2 regions of the Arthrobacter sp. 01T419 genome follow, and region 2 is predicted to be linked to the other one. Evidence: predicted binding sites of a transcription regulator. Region 2 holds the regulator's gene; the other holds the start of a gene.
What was found. The regulator HspR, encoded in region 2, represses chaperone genes until heat shock. The targets are predictions, from matches to a motif close to AAGTTGAGTCNNNNNGACTCAACTT.
Positions count from the first base shown of each region.

Region 1: a site for HspR is predicted at 5,889-5,913, ahead of clpB (ATP-dependent chaperone ClpB). Genes of this name have one in related genera too.

Region 1 covers NZ_JBFTQF010000016.1:37,972-46,923, forward strand. The annotation lists gene AC1DLO_RS19120 (hypothetical protein) at 154-363, opposite strand; gene AC1DLO_RS19125 (hypothetical protein) at 383-598, shown strand; gene AC1DLO_RS19130 (YccF domain-containing protein) at 916-1,317, shown strand; gene poxB (ubiquinone-dependent pyruvate dehydrogenase) at 1,409-3,145, shown strand; gene AC1DLO_RS19140 (DUF1801 domain-containing protein) at 3,193-3,564, shown strand; gene AC1DLO_RS19145 (2-phosphosulfolactate phosphatase) at 3,605-4,384, opposite strand; gene AC1DLO_RS19150 (DUF4031 domain-containing protein) at 4,381-5,250, opposite strand; gene AC1DLO_RS19155 (SRPBCC family protein) at 5,268-5,735, opposite strand; gene clpB (ATP-dependent chaperone ClpB) at 5,949-8,618, shown strand; gene AC1DLO_RS19165 (septum formation family protein) at 8,637-8,952, opposite strand, start outside.
Region 2 covers NZ_JBFTQF010000017.1:106,504-115,455, reverse strand. The annotation lists gene AC1DLO_RS19895 (AMP-binding protein) at 1-417, shown strand, start outside; gene AC1DLO_RS19890 (bifunctional salicylyl-CoA 5-hydroxylase/oxidoreductase) at 432-2,822, shown strand; gene AC1DLO_RS19885 (CG0192-related protein) at 2,832-3,467, shown strand; gene AC1DLO_RS19880 (heat shock protein transcriptional repressor HspR) at 3,472-3,894, opposite strand; gene AC1DLO_RS19875 (DnaJ C-terminal domain-containing protein) at 3,924-4,892, opposite strand; gene AC1DLO_RS19870 (nucleotide exchange factor GrpE) at 5,182-5,844, opposite strand; gene dnaK (molecular chaperone DnaK) at 5,847-7,724, opposite strand; gene AC1DLO_RS19860 (DUF817 domain-containing protein) at 7,991-8,845, opposite strand; gene AC1DLO_RS19855 (oxygenase MpaB family protein) at 8,838-8,952, opposite strand, start outside.

The DNA of each region.
Region 1 (8,952 bases), on a different contig from region 2:
GCTGAAGGCGCCCGAAGTCAACTTGGAAGGTCGGGGGCCATTCGGGCTACACTCCACGGCGGGGACAGAATGCCATTGCCTCCGGGGACGGAACGGTTCCGGAGGCAGACGATCAAGCAGAATGCGACCTTTGAAAATCCTTGCTCAACCTCTTTACGGCCCTATCCGATACCTGACAATCGCCTTTTTTGCCGCTTTGGCATTGTCTGGCTGCTCATCGCAGGCAGGCACCGCCTCGGCGGGCACGCCGTCGCCCCCTTCTGTGGGTGATTCCGCATCCGCAAGCCCGACTCCGTCGTCGGGGCCCTTTGGGGGCTTCGCTTCGGCAGCCGAAATGTGCTCCACCATCTCAAAAGAAGCCACGGGAGCTTCGTTGCTGCCAATGTCTGCGGCGCAGGGAAAGACCGCCGAGCTGGAGCAATACAAGGCCGAACTCACCGCCACGGCAGAGCGCGTCCCCGAAGGTCTCAAAGCCGATTTCACCAACTTGAAGGACACTGCGATTGCAGGTTTGAAAGACCAAACGGTCTACTCAAGCGGCAAGTTCGAAAAAGCGATGGCTCCCGTCACGGCTTGGCTGAGCGCTAACTGCAAGTAATCGGTAGCCCGCAGCCCCCGCGGGCGCTGGCCGGGCTTTGGAGCTCACATAAGTGAGCGAGCGTCCGCGAAAAAAGGCGACATAAGTGAGCGAGCGCTGCGGGGAAACCCGGCGGTGCAACGCTCGCTCACTTTTGGGCCGAAAATTAGGCGCCCTCCTGCAGATCTTCATCTGCAGGAGGGCGCCGCCGCTTGCCCACATATGTGAGTGAGCGCCCGGCAAAAGGGGCACATAAGTGAGCGGGGATCGGAAGATCAGGGGGATCTCAGGGCGAACCCCTAGGCCCCGGACGCGACCTCCAAGGGACAATGGAAGATATGAAAACGCTGCTCAACATCATCTGGCTCGTCTGCGGTGGCTTCGTCCTGGCCTTGGGATATTTCATGGCCGGAATTGTTTGTTGCTTGTTGATCGTCACCATCCCGTGGGGCATCGCGTCATTCCGGATTGCCTCGTACACGTTGTGGCCGTTCGGACGCACAATCATCGAAAAGCCCGGCGGGGGAGGCATCTTCCCGCTCCTAGGCAACGTCATCTGGTTGCTGGTCGCGGGTATCTGGATCGCGATCGGGCACGTGGTGACGGCCTTCGCCATGGCCATCACCATCATCGGGATCCCGCTGGCCATCGCCAACCTGAAGCTCATCCCGGTATCGCTCATGCCGCTAGGCAAGCAGATCGTGCCTAGCAACCGCCCGTTCGTCAGCACCTACCGCTAGCCCTACCGGCGCGTCGGGCATCAGGCGCCATGGACTGTTCCGGAGTAGCGTAGGCCGTGTCTGCACTGCCTCCCCTCGAAAGGAACAGTCCATGTCCGCCGCCAGGAACACTGTTGCCAAGAACATCGTCGCCACCCTCAAAGCCAACAACGTCCAGCGCGTCTACGGGATCCCCGGAGATTCGCTGAATGGATTCACGGACGCGCTCAGGGAAGAAGGCAGCATCCGCTGGGTTCACGTCAGGCATGAGGAAGCCGCTGCGCTGGCGGCTGCGGCCGAGGCAGGGCTGACCGATGAACTGGCAGTGTGCGCCGGATCCTGCGGCCCTGGCAACTTGCACCTGATCAACGGGCTTTACGATGCCAACAAGTCCAGGGTTCCCGTGTTGGCCATCGCCGCGCACATTCCCAGTGAAGAGATTGGCAGCCAGTACTTCCAGGAGACGCATCCCCAGGAGCTGTTCCGGGAATGCAGCGTCTACGTCGAGCACGTCGCCCATCCTTCCCAGATGCCCAGGGTCTTGGAAATCGCCATGCGGACCGCGGTCGAGAAGCGAGGCGTCGCCGTCGTCGTGGTTCCGGGCGACGTTGCCCTCGCGGAGGCGCAGAGCAACAGGACCGCGGTGATCCGGGCCGCCAGGCCCGAGATCCGGCCCAACAGCCAGGAGCTCGCAGAGGCAGCAGACATTCTCAACGCGGCCGCCAAAGTCACTATCCTCGCCGGCGCCGGCACCGCGGGTGCGCACGCGGAGGTCATGGCGTTGGCGGACGCGTTGGGGGCGCCCATCGTCCACGCGATGCGCGGCAAGGAACACATCGAATACGACAACCCTTTCGACGTCGGCATGACCGGTCTTTTGGGCTTCAGTTCCGGCTACCGCGCGATGGAAAGCTGCGAGGCCTTGCTCATGCTGGGCACCGATTTTCCGTACCAGCAGTTCTACCCGGAGAACGCCAAGATCATCCAGGTGGATATCAGGGGCGAGCAGCTCGGCAGGCGCGCCCGGATTGACCTTGGACTCGTGGGCACGGTCAAGGACACTGCGGCGTCCCTGCTGCCTTTGATCGAGCGCAAGGCGAAGAGAACACACCTGAGTGCTTCGCTCAAGCACTACGCCAAGTCGCGCGCCAAACTCGATGACCTGGCCACTCCGGCCAAGGATGGCCAGCCCATTCATCCGCAGTTCGTCGGCAGGTTGGTGGATGAGTTGGCGGCCCCGGATGCCGTTTTCACGTGCGACGTCGGATCCCCCACGGTGTGGGCCGCCCGCTATCTGACCATGAACGGCCGACGCCGGCTGCTCGGCTCGTTCAACCACGGAACCATGGCCAATGCCCTATCGCATGGAATCGGCGCGGCCGCAGCGTACCCCGGGCGCCAGGTGGTGGCCCTGGCCGGCGACGGCGGCCTGACCATGCTGCTGGGCGAGCTGATCACCTTGGTGCAGAACAAGCTCCCCGTCAAAGTGGTGGTCTTCAACAACTCCTCGCTGAACTTCGTGGAGCTCGAAATGAAGGCCGCAGGCTTCGTCAATTACGGCACGGACTTGGAGAACCCGGATTTCGCCAAACTCGCTGAATCCCTGGGAATCCGCGGTTTCCGCGTGGACAACTCGTCCGGGCTGAAAGAGGGACTCGCGGAAGCCCTCGCACACGACGGTCCCGCCCTCATCGATGTCCGCACTGCCCGGCAGGAACTGTCCATTCCGCCGGCCATCAGCGCCGAACAGGTCAAGGGCTTCACGCTGTACGCGATCCGTACCGTCCTCTCCGGCCGTGGCGACCAGCTCATCGATCTCGCGAAGACCAACATCCGCCAGATTTTCTGAGCGGACGCGAGTTACTCTCCCGGGGCCGCTCGCAGCCGAGGAGGCTTATGGTTACTGCCATGGGCAATCGAAATCCGGAAGTGGACACCTGGCTTCAGCAGTACGACAACCCGCACCGCCAATTGCTCGCCCAAATCAGGGAATTCATCCTCGGCGTAGACCCGCGCTTGTCCGAAGCCATCAAATGGCAGGCGCCCACCTTCATTTACAAGGGAAACATTGCCTCATTCTTCCCGCGATCAAAGAAAAATGTCACCCTGATGTTCCACCAGGGTGCATCGCTCGCGGATGAGCTGGGCCTGTTGGAGGGCGACGGCGAAGTCTCCCGCGTTGCGCGGTTTGTGGACGACGCCGATTTCGAAGCGAAGAAGCCGGCGCTCGAAGCCGTGATCCTGGGTTGGATCAAGGATAAGGGCTAGCCGCGAGGGGTCACGGGGTCCTCCGGGCCTTGATGAGCGCTCAGGGTCGCCGAAACGCACCGTCCCTCAACAGGGCGACAGCGAGCCCGGCGTCGAGTTCGGCGGCGATCTCGACGTCGTCGGCGTACCCTGCGCCGATCAACTCCCGGCCGCTAGAGCAGCCTTGCAGGGCTTCGCGGAGCCTGGGCTCGGCAGCGTTGAAAACTGCCATGGCGGCCTCGGCCTCCGGCGAGAAGCCCTCCCTGCCGTCCTCCGGAGTGAAGCCGCCCCGGCCCGCCGCCGCGAGCCCGGCAATGATGGCGCCGGCCCCGATCTGATCCTCCACAGCGGGCCGGAGCGAACCGCCGGGCCATCGCTCACCGGCCGCGATCACCGCCACGACGGCGTCAGGGGACAGCTCGGCCGCCACCCAATCCGCGGTGGCGGCCGCATTGCGCAGTGACACGGCCGCGATGAGCGGAACATCCCGGGCGAGCTCGTAGGCAAGGGCCGAACCGTTGGGCGAAGGCAGCACCACGCGGCTCAAGGCCCGCGCGCGGCGGAGGCTCGACGGCGAGAGGTTCAGTCCGCCCCCGCCTCGCGGACCGGCCAGCTGCGCACCTTGGTGGGCGGCGAATTCCTCCGCTCCCGCGTCCATCCACGGGTAGGGGAAGACCATGGCGCCGCGGTCGACGGCGACGCTCACGCACGTGGTGAAGGAGAGGACGTCAACCACAACGGCAAGATCGGCTCCGGACGCTATGGCGCGGGCGCCGTCGAGCCCCCATTCAAATCTCACCGCGAACGGAAGCTGCCGATGCACCGTCCCCGCCGTGGTCATGACAGTTCGGCCTCCAGGTTGCGTCGAGCGGCGTCCAGCCATAGGCCCTTGGCACGTTCGCTGTGGAAGAGGGGATCCAGGGCGAGCAACTGGCGAACCACCGCGGACCGGCCGGCGGCGAAGTCGGCATCGCTGACGTGGGCGTAATCCTCGCGGACAGCCGTCAAATAGCGGGCGTAAGCCGCGGGTTCCGCACCGAGGATGGAGAGATCGGCGTCGCACAGGAGGGCGCCGGCATGATCGTCCGGCGCGGGGCTGTGCGTCGAGGTCAGCCTGACGAGCCGGGCCACCTCATCGATCACCGGCTCAGGCAGGCCTGCAATGGCGAGCCGGTCCTCGGCCAATTTGGCCGATTGCTCTTCATCCTGCCCGGCGATTCCCTCATAGACAGCGTCGTGGAACCACGCGGCCAAGGTTACCGAGCGCGCGGGAAGCGCGGGGTCAGTGAGGACGTCCAGGGCTTCGAGGACCGCCAACAAATGCGTGCGGCTGTGATACTTCCGGTGTTCTTCGCCCCAGCGTTCCAGGAGCTCGAAACCTAGCTCCTCATGTCCCGGAAGCGTTGAATTCCAGCGCTCCAGCAGGGGCACAGTGAGCGCTTTGCTCCGGTCCCGGGCGGGGATCCGCAAACCACTCGCAATTAGTTTGCGGACCAGAACGCGGGCCTCCACGGGGATGGCTCCGGCGGACAGGAGATCCTGGTAGCGGCGCTCCGGGACGTCGTAGTGGTCGCCGTCGAAGGCACGCTCTGGGATTCCCGCGGCCTTGGCAAAGGCATGCAGTTCCTCAAGCGATGCGTCCGAGACGAGGTGGGAAAACACCGTCCCGTGCGCGGGCCACAGCGGCGGATCAACGTAGACGGCCATGGCCTGTGCCCGACGGGCTACGAGTTCTTCTGGGTGGCTGCCGTTTTGAGGGAGGCCAGGCCTTTTTCGAAGTCGCCGCCCACCATCTTGTCCATGTTCATGAACAGCGCGAAGACTTTGCCGAGGCCCTTGTTTTCACCCGTCATTGTCCAGGTGACGCGGGTGCCTTCGCCCTCGGGGACGAAAGTGAACTCCGTGGGGTTGACGGCCTTCATCGGCTTGGTGAATTCCAGGCGGATATCGATCTTGCCGGGCTCCTCGGAGCCGACGATTTCCATGGTTCCGGTGCCGGCCTTGTTGTTGCCACTCCAGGCATACTTTGCTCCGACGCCGGATTCGTTGCCCGAGTAGCTGCGGCTCAGCTTGGGGTCAACCGCCTCCCAGGGAGACCATTTGGTCCATTCGTGGAAGTTGTTGACGAGGGGGAAGATGTCCGCGGGAGCCGCGGCGATCAGCGCATTGCGGGTGACTGTAAAGGGTGCCATGTGCATATCGTACGGCTGTTTGGCGAGATCGTGGGTCCGGTCCGTGCGCTGCCTTCGGGCACGCAGCGCGCGGACCGGACCCGCGTTTCGACGGTGGACTATGGACACTGGTTTCGCCGTCGGCAAACATGGATCGGGAGGGCCGGTTTGCCAAAGTTGAGCATAGTAGACTCAACTTTGAGAAACAGCCATCTTCCCGAAAGGAGCTCTTCCATGGACGTCAAATTCACCACCAAGAGCCAGGAGGCTCTTTCCGCGGCGGCCATGAACGCCTCCACCGCGGGAAATCCCCAATTGGAGCCGGCCCACCTGCTCAAGGCGCTCATGGACCAGCGCGAGGGCGTCGCCGTCGCCCTTTTGCGCGCCACCGGAGCGGACCCGGACGCGGTAAGCGTGCAGGCGAGTTCGGCGATCAAGGCCCTGCCGTCGTCGTCGGGCAGTTCCGTGCAGCAAGCGCAGCTTTCCCGTCCGTCCATGCAGGCTATTCAGGCCGCCCAGAACGAGGCGGAAAAGCTCGGCGATTCCTTTGTGTCTACCGAGCACCTCCTTTTGGGGCTTTCTGCCGGAAGCGACGCCGTAGGAAAGCTACTGCGCGACGCCGGTGCCTCCCATGAGGCGCTCCTCGCCGCCCTGCCGGGTGTCCGCGGCGACCGTAAAGTCACCTCACAAGACCCGGAAAATACTTTCCAAGCGCTGGAGAAATACGGCACCGACCTGACTGCCGTGGCGCGCTCCGGCAAGCTGGATCCCGTGATCGGACGGGACAGCGAAATCCGGCGGGTCGTCCAGGTGCTGAGTCGCCGTACCAAGAACAATCCAGTGCTCATCGGGGAACCCGGCGTCGGCAAGACCGCCGTCGTCGAAGGGCTCGCCCAGCGCATGGTGGCCGGGGACGTCCCGGAAAGCCTGCGGGGCAAGACCCTGATTGCGCTGGACCTCGCTTCAATGGTGGCTGGGGCCAAATACCGCGGCGAATTCGAGGAACGCCTGAAAGCGGTGCTGGAGGAGATCAAGAACTCCAACGGTCAGATCGTCACGTTTATCGACGAAATCCACACCGTGGTGGGCGCTGGTGCCACGGGCGAAAGTGCCATGGACGCCGGCAATATGCTCAAGCCCATGCTGGCCCGCGGCGAGCTCCGGCTCATCGGTGCCACCACCCTGGACGAGTACCGCGAAAACGTCGAGAAGGATCCGGCACTGGAACGCCGCTTCCAGCAGGTCTTCGTGGGTGAGCCGAGCGTGGAGGACACCATCGGTATCCTCCGTGGCCTCAAGGAACGCTATGAGGCCCACCACAAAGTAGCGATCGCGGACTCCGCCTTGGTCGCGGCCGCAACGCTCTCCAACCGCTACATCTCGGGCCGCCAGTTGCCGGACAAGGCAATCGACCTCGTGGACGAGGCGGCGTCACGGTTGCGCATGGAGATCGATTCCGCTCCCGAGGAAATCGACCAGCTCCGCCGCGCCGTGGACCGTCTCACCATGGAGGAGTTGGCCCTCGCTCGAGAGACTGACGCCGCCTCGGTGGAACGCCTCGCAGCGCTCCGCGCGGACAAGGCGGACAAGCAAGAAACCCTGTCGGCATTGAACGCCCGTTGGGAATCTGAAAAGGCCGGGCTCAACCGTGTCGGCGACCTCAAAGCGAAAATCGATGAATTGCGTTCGGCCGCCGAAAAATACCAGCGCGAAGGCGACCTTGAAGCCGCCTCGCGCATTCTGTACGGCGAGCTACCCGCGTTGGAGCGCGAGCTCAGTGCCGCGGCCGAGGAGGAATCTGCCCGGGAGGCGCGGGGCGAGGCAAAACCTGCGTTGATGGTTGCCGACGAAGTCACAGCGGATGATATTGCCGAAGTCATTTCCGCCTGGACCGGAATCCCCGCAGGCCGCATGCTGCAGGGCGAGTCCCAGAAGCTGCTGCACATGGAAGAAGAGATCGGCAAGCGGCTGATCGGCCAATCCAAGGCCGTGGCCGCCGTTTCCGATGCCGTCCGGCGCGCCCGCGCGGGCATCAGTGACCCCAACCGCCCGACGGGTTCCTTCTTGTTCCTCGGCCCCACGGGCGTCGGGAAAACCGAACTGGCCAAGGCCCTGGCCGACTTCCTCTTCGATGACGAACGCGCCATGGTGCGGATCGACATGTCCGAGTACGGGGAGAAGCATTCCGTGGCCCGCCTGGTCGGTGCTCCTCCCGGATACGTGGGCTACGAGGAAGGCGGTCAGCTCACGGAAGCGGTCCGCCGCCGCCCGTACTCCGTGATCCTGCTCGACGAAGTGGAGAAGGCCCACCCGGAAGTGTTCGACATCCTCCTGCAAGTGCTCGACGACGGCCGCCTCACCGACGGCCAAGGCCGCACGGTGGACTTCCGGAACACCATCCTTGTGCTGACCTCAAACCACGGCAGCCAGTTCCTCGTGGATCCAACCTTGGACGCCGCGGCGAAGCGAAATGCGGTGATGGCCGTGGTCAACGCGTCCTTCAAGCCGGAGTTCCTCAACCGGCTCGATGAGATTGTCCTGTTCGACGCCCTCAGCGTGGACGAACTCGCCAGGATCGTCGAGTTGCACGTGGACGAGCTGACCAAGAGGCTGCACGACCGCAGGCTCACCCTCGAGGTCACTGATGGTGCCCGCGCGTGGCTCGCGATGTCCGGTTACGATCCCGCCTACGGCGCGCGTCCGTTGCGCAGATTGGTTCAACGCGAGATAGGCGACCGCCTGGCAAAGGAGATCCTCGCCGGACAGATCATGGACGGCGACACTGTCCTGGTGGACACCGCGGCCGACGTCGACGAACTCACCATCGAAGGGCTCGAAGCTTTGTCGGGTCCCGACGGCGGAGCTCCGGCAGGTAGCGGCCTGACGGTGAGGCGGAAGGACTAGCTGGAGCGGATGGCCGGGCTACTTCTGAAGTACGGATTCCTTGAGCGTATTGCCCGAGTCCACCACGATGAAGCAGTCCACTCGGCGGTCGCCTTTATCCCAGCTGGTGGAGCTCGGGTACACGTTTTGTTGGAGCAGCACATACTTGCTGGATGCTTCGTTGAGCAGCATCGTGCGGCAGATTTCGCGGCCCTTGTCCCGCAACGCGGTGGTGCCGGGAAAAGAGTCCCCGGCCTTGTAGCGGAAAATGGCGCCCAACTGGGCGGAATGATCAGTGTTGCATTCCACAACCCGCGCATGGCTTGCGTTGGAGTCGAAGTCGGCGAAGCAATCG
Region 2 (8,952 bases):
GTCACCGGCGACACCTTCACGAGAGACGAGGACGGGTACTTCACCTATCAGGCCCGGTCGGACAACATGATCGTTTCCTCCGGCTACAACATCGGCGCCCCTGAAGTAGAAACCGCCATCGATATGCACCCGGACGTGGTGGAGAACGCCGTCATCGGCCGGCCCGACGAGGCACGCGGCAGCGTTGTTTGCGCGTTCATCGTCCTACGCGAAGGCGTCAGGGGCGATGACGCGAAGCGCAAAGAAATCCAGGACTTCGTCAAACGGACGATCGCCCCCTACAAGTACCCGCGGGACATCCGGTTCGTCGATGAACTTCCCCGCAATCCCAGCGGCAAGCTGCAGCATTTCAAGCTGCGCGACCGCGTCAACAACGACCCCGAACAGCTTGCCGGCGCAGGCCTGGGCCAGGCCTGAGAAGGAGCAAAAGCATGAAAATCGCAATCGTAGGAGGCGGCCCCGGCGGCCTGTACTTCGCGGCACTGATGAAGCAACTCGACCCGTCACACAAGATCACCCTCTGGGAACGCAACGCCGCCAGCGACACTTTCGGTTTCGGCGTCGTATTCTCCGATGAGACGCTCGGCGGCATTGGCAACGCCGACGCCGTGGTGGCCGAGTACATGAGCCGGCGCTTCGCCCGCTGGTCCGACATCGACATCCATTTCGGCGGGGAAACGGTGACGGTGGGCGGCCAGGGTTTTGCGGCCATGAGCCGCAAGGAACTGCTGGAACTGCTTCAGCGCCGGTGTGCCGAGCTCGGCGTCGACCTCCGTTTCCAGACCGTTGCGCCGCCGGTTGAGGAGCTTGAGGCCAACTATGACCTGGTCCTGGCAGCAGACGGCATCAACTCCCAGATCCGTGCTAAATACGCGGACTCCTTCACTCCAAGCCTGGACCTGCGGCCCAACAAGTTCATGTGGCTGGGCACGGACCAGGTGTTCGAGGCGTTCAAGTTCTTCGTCAAGGAAACCGAATGGGGGGTCATGCAGATCCATGGCTACCCGTACTCCGATGAAGGCTCCACGTTCATTGTCGAAATGCACGAAGACGTGTGGCGGGCTGCCGGCTTCGACGAGACCGCTTCCGACGTGTTCCCTCCCGGGGTCTCGGATGAAAAGGCGATTGCCAAGATCCGTTCCATCTTCGCGGAGGAACTCGATGGCTACGAGGTCCTGTCCAACAACTCCAAGTGGATCAACTTCACCACCGTGCGTAACGAGAGCTGGCGCCATGGCAATGTCGTGCTGCTCGGCGATGCGGCTCATACCGCACACTTCTCCATCGGTTCCGGAACCAAACTGGCCATGGAAGACTCCCTGGCACTCGCCGCATGCCTGCATGAACACCCAGATGTGGAGTCGGCGTTGTCCGCCTATGAAACCGAGCGTCGTCCGGTTGTCGCCTCCACCCAGCGCGCCGCCCAGGCTTCGCTTGAATGGTTCGAGCGGATCGCCCAATACAAGGAGCAGGATCCAACGCAGTTCGCCTTCAACCTCCTCACGCGGAGCCGCCGCATCACACAGGAAAACCTGCGGCTGCGCGACCCGGAATTCGCCGACGCCGTGGACCGCAACTTCGCCGAATCCCAGGGACTGGCAGAAACTGCCCCGGCCATGTTCCAGCCGTTCCGAATCGGCGGACTGGAACTCAAGAACCGCATTGTGGTCTCCCCCATGGACATGTACTCCGCGGTGGATGGCGTCCCGGGCGACTTCCACAAAGTGCACCTCGGTTCCAAGGCACTTGGCGGCGCCGGATTGGTCATGACCGAAATGGTGTGTGTTTCCGAGAGCGGGCGGATCACCCCCGGTTGCACCGGCCTGTACACGGAGGCACAGCGAGACAGCTGGAAGGAAATCGTGGACTTCGTCCATGCCAACTCGACGGCCAAGATCGGGGCACAGCTCGGTCATTCCGGCCGAAAGGGCTCCACCAAGCTCATGTGGGAAGGCATCGACGAGCCGCTCGCATCCGGCAACTGGGACGTTGTCGGCCCGTCGGCCCTGCCTTACGGTCCTGGCAACCAGACGCCTGTGGAACTCGACCGTGCAGGCATGGAAGCCATCAAGGCTGAGTTCGTGGCCGCGACCCTCCGTGCCGAATCGGCAGGCTTCGACCTCCTTGAAGTCCATGCCGCCCACGGCTACTTGCTTTCCTCTTTCCTCTCGCCCGTTTCGAACCGCCGGACGGACGAGTTTGGTGGCAGCTTGGAGAACCGCTTGCGGTTCCCCCTGGAAGTGTTCGACGCCGTCCGTGCGGCGTGGCCTGCCAGCAAGCCTGTGACGGTACGCATCTCCGCGACGGACTGGATCGACGGCGGCAACACCTCAGACGACTCGCTCGACATCGCGCGGGCATTCGTGGCCCACGGCGCCGCGGGCATCGACGTCTCCACCGGCCAGGTCGCCAAGGAAGAACAACCGGCTTTCGGCCGCAGCTACCAGACGCCATTCGCCGACCGCATCCGCCAGGAAGTTGCCGCTCCCGCGGGAGCAGCGGTCATCGCCGTCGGCGCCATCTCCAGCTTTGACGACGTCAACTCCATCCTCCTCGCAGGACGGGCGGACCTCGTGGCGCTTGGCCGGACGCACCTGTTCGACCCCCAGTGGACGCTCCATGCCGCAGCCGAGCAGGAATACCAGGGCCCCGGCGCGCAATGGGTGCCACAGTTCCGGGCGGGCCGACGCAAACCGCCGAGCTCCCGCACGGATGCCGTAAGGCCCAGGCTTTCACTCTTGAAAGAGCCCGAGTCCGACGCCGACAACACGCACCTGCGCTGGACCCCCAGAGCAGTCTCCGCGCCAGCACTGGCCAATTAGGCTGGACGCATGGCTATCATCCACAGAGCGACTCTGCGTCCCAGCAAATTGGAGCTCATTGAAAAGTACCTGCCCGCCCAGACATGGTTCACCAAAGATGGCTCCGCCCCGCCTGAGCTCCTTGGCGCGTACCGCTTCGATGATCCGGACGGCGAAGTGGGCCTCGAGACACATCTGGTCTCCCACGGCAGCAAGGTCTATCAAGTTCCGTTGAGTTACCGGGGATCGGAATTGTCCGGCGCCGAGGGCTCACTGCTCGGCACCATGGAACATTCCGTGTTGGGCAAGCGGTGGGTGTACGACGCCTGCGCCGATCCCGTCTACGTCACTGCCCTGGCCACCGCCATCCTCACGGGACAGCGGGAAGCCCAGCAGTTCGTGGAGGTCGACGGCGCGTTGCAGCCACGTACGGGCTCCGTCAAGGTCAAGGGCAGTGGAACGCCGGGTAGCGAAGTCCCTCCACTGAGCCCGGCAGCGCCGATCACCCAGGACACCATCACCCGGATCGAGGCCGGTGAGCATACGCTGCTGGTGAACCGTGTCCTCGATCTCGGGACACAGGGTCCGGAAGATTCTGCTGCCCTCCGGGGCACGTGGGCCGATCAAAGCAGTCCCGTGCTGCTCGCGGCGCTCTCGCAGGCCTAGCGGACTACTCCCCCGGACGCGGCCGCCACACGACAACTGCCTGGGACCGCGCCCGGGGGCGCTGCCCGCGGGCCAGGCTGACGACGTCGCCCGCTGCTCCTGCCGCAAAAACGCGGGCCTCCACCGGGCCCCGCCGGCGTTGCAGTTCCTCGCTCAGCTCGGCCACGCGGTACTGCAGTGCGGCCACTTGGTTTTCGAGATCAAGGATCCGTTTGATGCCCTCAAGGGAGACGCCTTCGTGGGAGAGCCGCTGGACTTCGCGCAAGCGGTCGATATCCCGCTGGGAGTAGCGCCGGGACTTACCCGGCGCTCGGCTCGGCGACACGATGCCGAGGCGATCGTACTGGCGCAGGGTCTGCGGGTGCATGTCAGCCAGTTCGGCCGCGACGGAGATGACGAAGATCGGCTGGTTGATGTCGATGCCCATGACGACGTCCCTCCTGTGTGTTGCCGCCGCTACAAGCGGGCCTTGGCGGCCAGGTCGTGGCGGGGATCGGCGTCGGAAGTAGCCGCGGCGAATGCCTTGACGGCCTCCTCGGCCTCTTTGTTAAGGTTCTGCGGGACGGCGACGTCGATTGTCACCAGCAGATCGCCGGTGCCCTTCGTCGTCTTGACGCCACGGCCCTTGACCCGGAGGGTGCGCCCGGAAGGCGTGCCGGCCGGGACGCGGACGGTGACAGAGTCGCCGTCGAGCGTTGGCACGTGGATGTTGGCACCCAACGCGGCTTCAGCGAAAGTCACCGGCACGTGGATGCGGATGTTGTCGCCGTCGCGGTTAAAGAAATCGTGTGGCTTGACGTTCACCGTGATGATGAGGTCCCCGTTGCCGGCTGCTCCGGGATTGCCTTTGCCGCGCTGACGGACCTTCTGGCCGTCCCTGATGCCCGCGGGAATCTTGACGTCGATGACGTTGCCGTTGCTTTCGCGCAGGCTCACCGTGGTGCCGTGGATGGATCCGGCGAAGGAAATGGAGGTGGACGCCGTGCGGTCGCTGCCCTTTTGCGGGGCGCGCTGGAAGCCGGTCTGTCCACCGCCGAAGCCGCCGCCGAACAGGTCGGCGAACTCGGGGGGGATACCGCCGGCACCGGCAGGCTGACGTGCTCCGCCGCCGAAAAGTCCGCCGAACAGGTCCTCGAAGCCACCATTGGCCGGCCCGCCGCGTCCTGCTGCCCCCGGAGCGAATCGTGCCCCGCCCATGGCACGGATGGCATCGTACTGCTGACGCTCCTCGGCATCCGAAAGCACTGAATAGGCCTCCGAGATGTCCTTGAACTTCTTCTCGGCAGCAGCATCCCCGGAATTGGTATCCGGATGATACTTCCGCGCAAGCTTGCGGTACGCCTTCTTAATGTCAGCGTCAGAGGCGTCCTTGGCGACACCAAGGATGGCGTAAAAATCCTTCTCAACCCAGTCCTGGCTGGCCACTCGGCTTCTCTCTTTCTTCTGGTTAAGTTGCGTGCGCTCCGCGATGCATAGGCCCCCGCCCCTTCGCGTGGCGGCTAAGTCCTACGGACTTCAGCCGCCACGCTCCGGCAGGCCCGATGCCACTCCCGGGGCCTATGCTTCGCTTCGCGCCTGCTGTCATCTCACCTCAGGCGAGCTTACAGCGGGCGCGAAGCCGGATATGGGGCGGCGGTGTGGAGGGCACCGCCCCATATCCGGCGAAGCGCCACGGTGAGCACACCCAGCGCGGCGAGCCCAACTAAGGCGGGACCTAAGCAGGCACAGCCACAATTACTTGGGCCGCACGCAGCACCCGGTCGCCGGAGCGGTAGCCGGAGCGCAGCACTTGGCTGACGGTGTCCACTTCGATGTCCTCGCCCGGCTGCTGGATGAGGGCTTCGTGGATCGTGGGGTCGAATTCGACGCCAGTCTCCGCGATGCGCTCCAGGCCGTACGTCTTCAGCGCAGTCTCCAGCTTGGCGGCGATCGCGGCGAACGGGCCGTCCACGAGGTCGCCGTGCTGGCGGGCGGCGTCGACGTCGTCGAGCACCGGCAGGAGGGAGTTCAGGACGCCGATGACGGCCATTTCCCCTGCGACGGCGCGGTCGCGTTCGACGCGCTTGCGGTAGTTGACGTACTCAGCCTGCAGGCGCAGGAGGTCGTTGCGGAGTTCCGCGGCCTCTGCTTGTGCGGCGGCACCGGGGGCTACCGACTCTTCAGCCGGAACCTCGACGCCGTTGAGGATTTCCTCAGCCTGGGACAGGGCATCGCCCTCGGTGGCAGAGGCGTTGGAATCAGCTGCCGATCCTTGGGTGTGGCGGGCGGCCCCGGTCTCCGGGTCGACCTTGCGGTTGTCCCGTATGACCGGCTTGTGCTGTTCGTTGCCCTCGTTGCTCGAACGTGAGTGCTCTGCTTCGTTGCCGTGGTGAGGCATGCTTACTTCTTTTCGTCTTCGTCGATGATCTCGGCGTCGACGATGTCCTCATCGCCGGAGGCAGAACCAGCCTTGGCACCGGCGGGAGCGCCCTCAGCACCAGCGGCGCTGCTTGCACCATCCGGGGAACCTGCGTGCGAGTAGATCGCTTCGCCGAGCTTGGACTGCGAGTGCTGCAGCTTCTCGAAAGCGGTCTTCACTGCTGCGTCGTCGGTGCCTTCGAGGGCCTTCTTGAGGGCGTCGACGTCGGCCTTGACCTCGGTCTTGACCTCTTCAGGCAGCTTGTCGTCGTTTTCGGCGATGAGCTTGTCCACGGAGTAGGCGAGCTGCTCGGCGGTGTTGCGGGTGTCGGTAGCCTCGCGGCGGGCCTTGTCCTCGGCTGCGTGCTCCTCGGCTTCACGGACCATGCGGTCGATGTCTTCCTTGGACAGCGCGGTGCCGCCGGTGATGGTCATCGACTGCTCCTTGCCGGTGCCCTTGTCCTTCGCGGAGACGTGGACAATGCCGTTGGCGTCGATGTCGAAGGTGACCTCGACCTGCGGGACGCCGCGCGGTGCGGGGGCGATGCCGGTCAGTTCGAACGTGCCCAGCGGCTTGTTGTCGCGGGTGAATTCACGCTCGCCCTGGAAGACCTGGATGGCCACGGACGGCTGGTTGTCGTCAGCGGTGGTGAAGGTCTCGGAACGCTTGGTGGGGATAGCCGTGTTGCGCTCGATCAGGTGCGTCATGACGCCACCCTTGGTTTCGATGCCGAGGGACAGCGGGGTGACGTCGATCAGGAGAACGTCCTTGCGCTCGCCCTTCAGGACACCGGCCTGCAGTGCTGCGCCAACGGCAACAACTTCGTCCGGGTTGACGCCCTTGTTGGGCTCCTTGCCGCCGGCGAGTTCCTTGACGAGGTCGTAGACGGCGGGCATACGGGTGGAGCCACCCACCAGTACGATGTGGTCGATGTCGGAGAGCTTGATGCCGGTTTCGGCGATGACGTCGTGGAACGGCTTCTTGGTGCGCTCCAGCAGGTCCTTGGTGAGGTCCTGGAACTTGGCGCGGGTCAGCTGTTCGTCCAGGTGGACCGGGCCGTCCGGGGTGACGGAGAGGTACTGGAGGGAAACGTTGGTGCTGGTGGAGGAGGACAGTTCCTTCTTGGCCTGCTCGGAGGCTTCGCGCAGTCGCTGCAGCGCGATCTTGTCCTTGGAGAGGTCGATGCCCTTGACCTTGAGCTGGTTCAGCAGGTAGTCAACAACGCGCTGGTCCCAGTCGTCGCCGCCGAGGCGGTTGTCGCCGGCAGTGGCGCGGACCTGGATAGTGGAGAAGCCGTCTTCGTCCTTGCCGACTTCCAGCAGGGAGACGTCGAACGTTCCGCCGCCGAGGTCGAAGACCAGGATGAGTTCGTCTTCCTTGCCCTTGTCCAGGCCGTAGGCGAGTGCAGCCGCGGTGGGCTCGTTGACGATGCGCAGGACGTTAAGGCCAGCGATTTCGCCGGCTTCCTTGGTGGCCTGGCGCTCGGCGTCGTTGAAGTAGGCCGGGACGGTGATGACAGCGTCGGTGACCTTTTCGCCGAGGTAGGACTCGGCGTCGTTCTTCAACTTCATGAGGATGCGCGCGGAGATTTCCTGCGGCGTGTACTTCTTGTCATCAATGGCGACGCTCCAGTCGGTGCCCATGTGGCGCTTGACGGAGGCGATGGTCCGGTCGATGTTGTTGACAGCCTGGCGCTTGGCGATTTCGCCAACCAGGACTTCACCGGACTTGGAGAATGCAACGACCGACGGCGTGGTGCGGCCACCCTCGGCGTTGGCAATGACGGTGGGCTCGCCACCTTCGAGAACAGAGACGACGGAGTTGGTGGTTCCGAGGTCGATACCTACAGCGCGTGACATATGTTGCTTCCTTTCAATGGCCGACGATCGAGATTTCACCCGCTACCTCAACCCATCGAGGGGTCCGGAGCCGGGAAGCACTCAACATTCGGCTAGTTGAGCGTTCTCCACTCAACTGTACTCAGGACTCGCTCAAAGTCAATCCAAAGTTGAGTCGAGTACGCTCAACCTGAGGGCCGACGTCGAACTCGCGGGAACAGTGCCGGTTCGCGTGAGCGCTCCGGCGACTCCGCAGCGTTCCGGCGATGTCGACGGCGGGTGTTCCGTCAGGCGGAGGCTGGCGGCATCGGCTTGTAGACCCATGCCACCAGCACCACGGAGATGATCATCAGGAGGAACCACGAGACAAGTTTGTCGGCGGACACCAAATGCCAGCCATCCAACTGGCTCGGATACAGCCACGCGTGCGACCATGTGGCGATGTTCTCGGCTATCCAAATAAAGAGCGCCACCAGCAGGAATGCCACGATCAGCGGCATCCGGAACCGGCGCCGGAACACCCGGAAGTACATGACGCACCGGCCATAGATCACCACGACGCCGGCCAATAGGATCCAGCGGGCATCGACGATGTAATGGTGCGAAAAGAAGTTCACGTAGACGGCGGCGGCCAGGATCGCGGTGATCCAGCGCCGCGGATATCTGGAGAAGCGCAGGTCGAAAACCCGGTAGACGCGCACCATGTACGAACCGACCGCGGCATACATGAAGCCGCTGAAGAGTGGAACGGCGCCCACCCGAAGGACGCCCTCCGCCTCATATGACCACGAGCCGACGTCGGTCTTGAACAACTCCATGACCGTCCCCACAAGGTGGAAGAGCACGATCACCCTGAGCTCGCGCAAAGTTTCCAGCCTCGTGGCGACCATCAGGACCTGGATCACGACGGCGGCAATCGTCAGGAAATCGTTCCGGGCCAGTCCGGCGCCGGCTGGATACCAAAGGTGCGCACCGAAAATGACGGCGAGGAGCGAAGCACCGAAGATGCACGCCCATGCCTGCTTGAGGCCGAATACCGCGAATTCCGTGAGCTTGGTTCGGACGCCCCGGGCAGGCGCGTGGTCCAGGAAGCGGCTTGCACTCCCATCGATAAATTCCTCTACCGCGGTGAGTTCACGCATCGGCGCGGTGATGGCCGAGCTGGCCAAGATAGTAGTTCTTCGGCCAATGCCTGACCTTCTCCGGCAACCTCGGATAAGCAAGGGCCAAGAGGCGCATGGTGCCATCA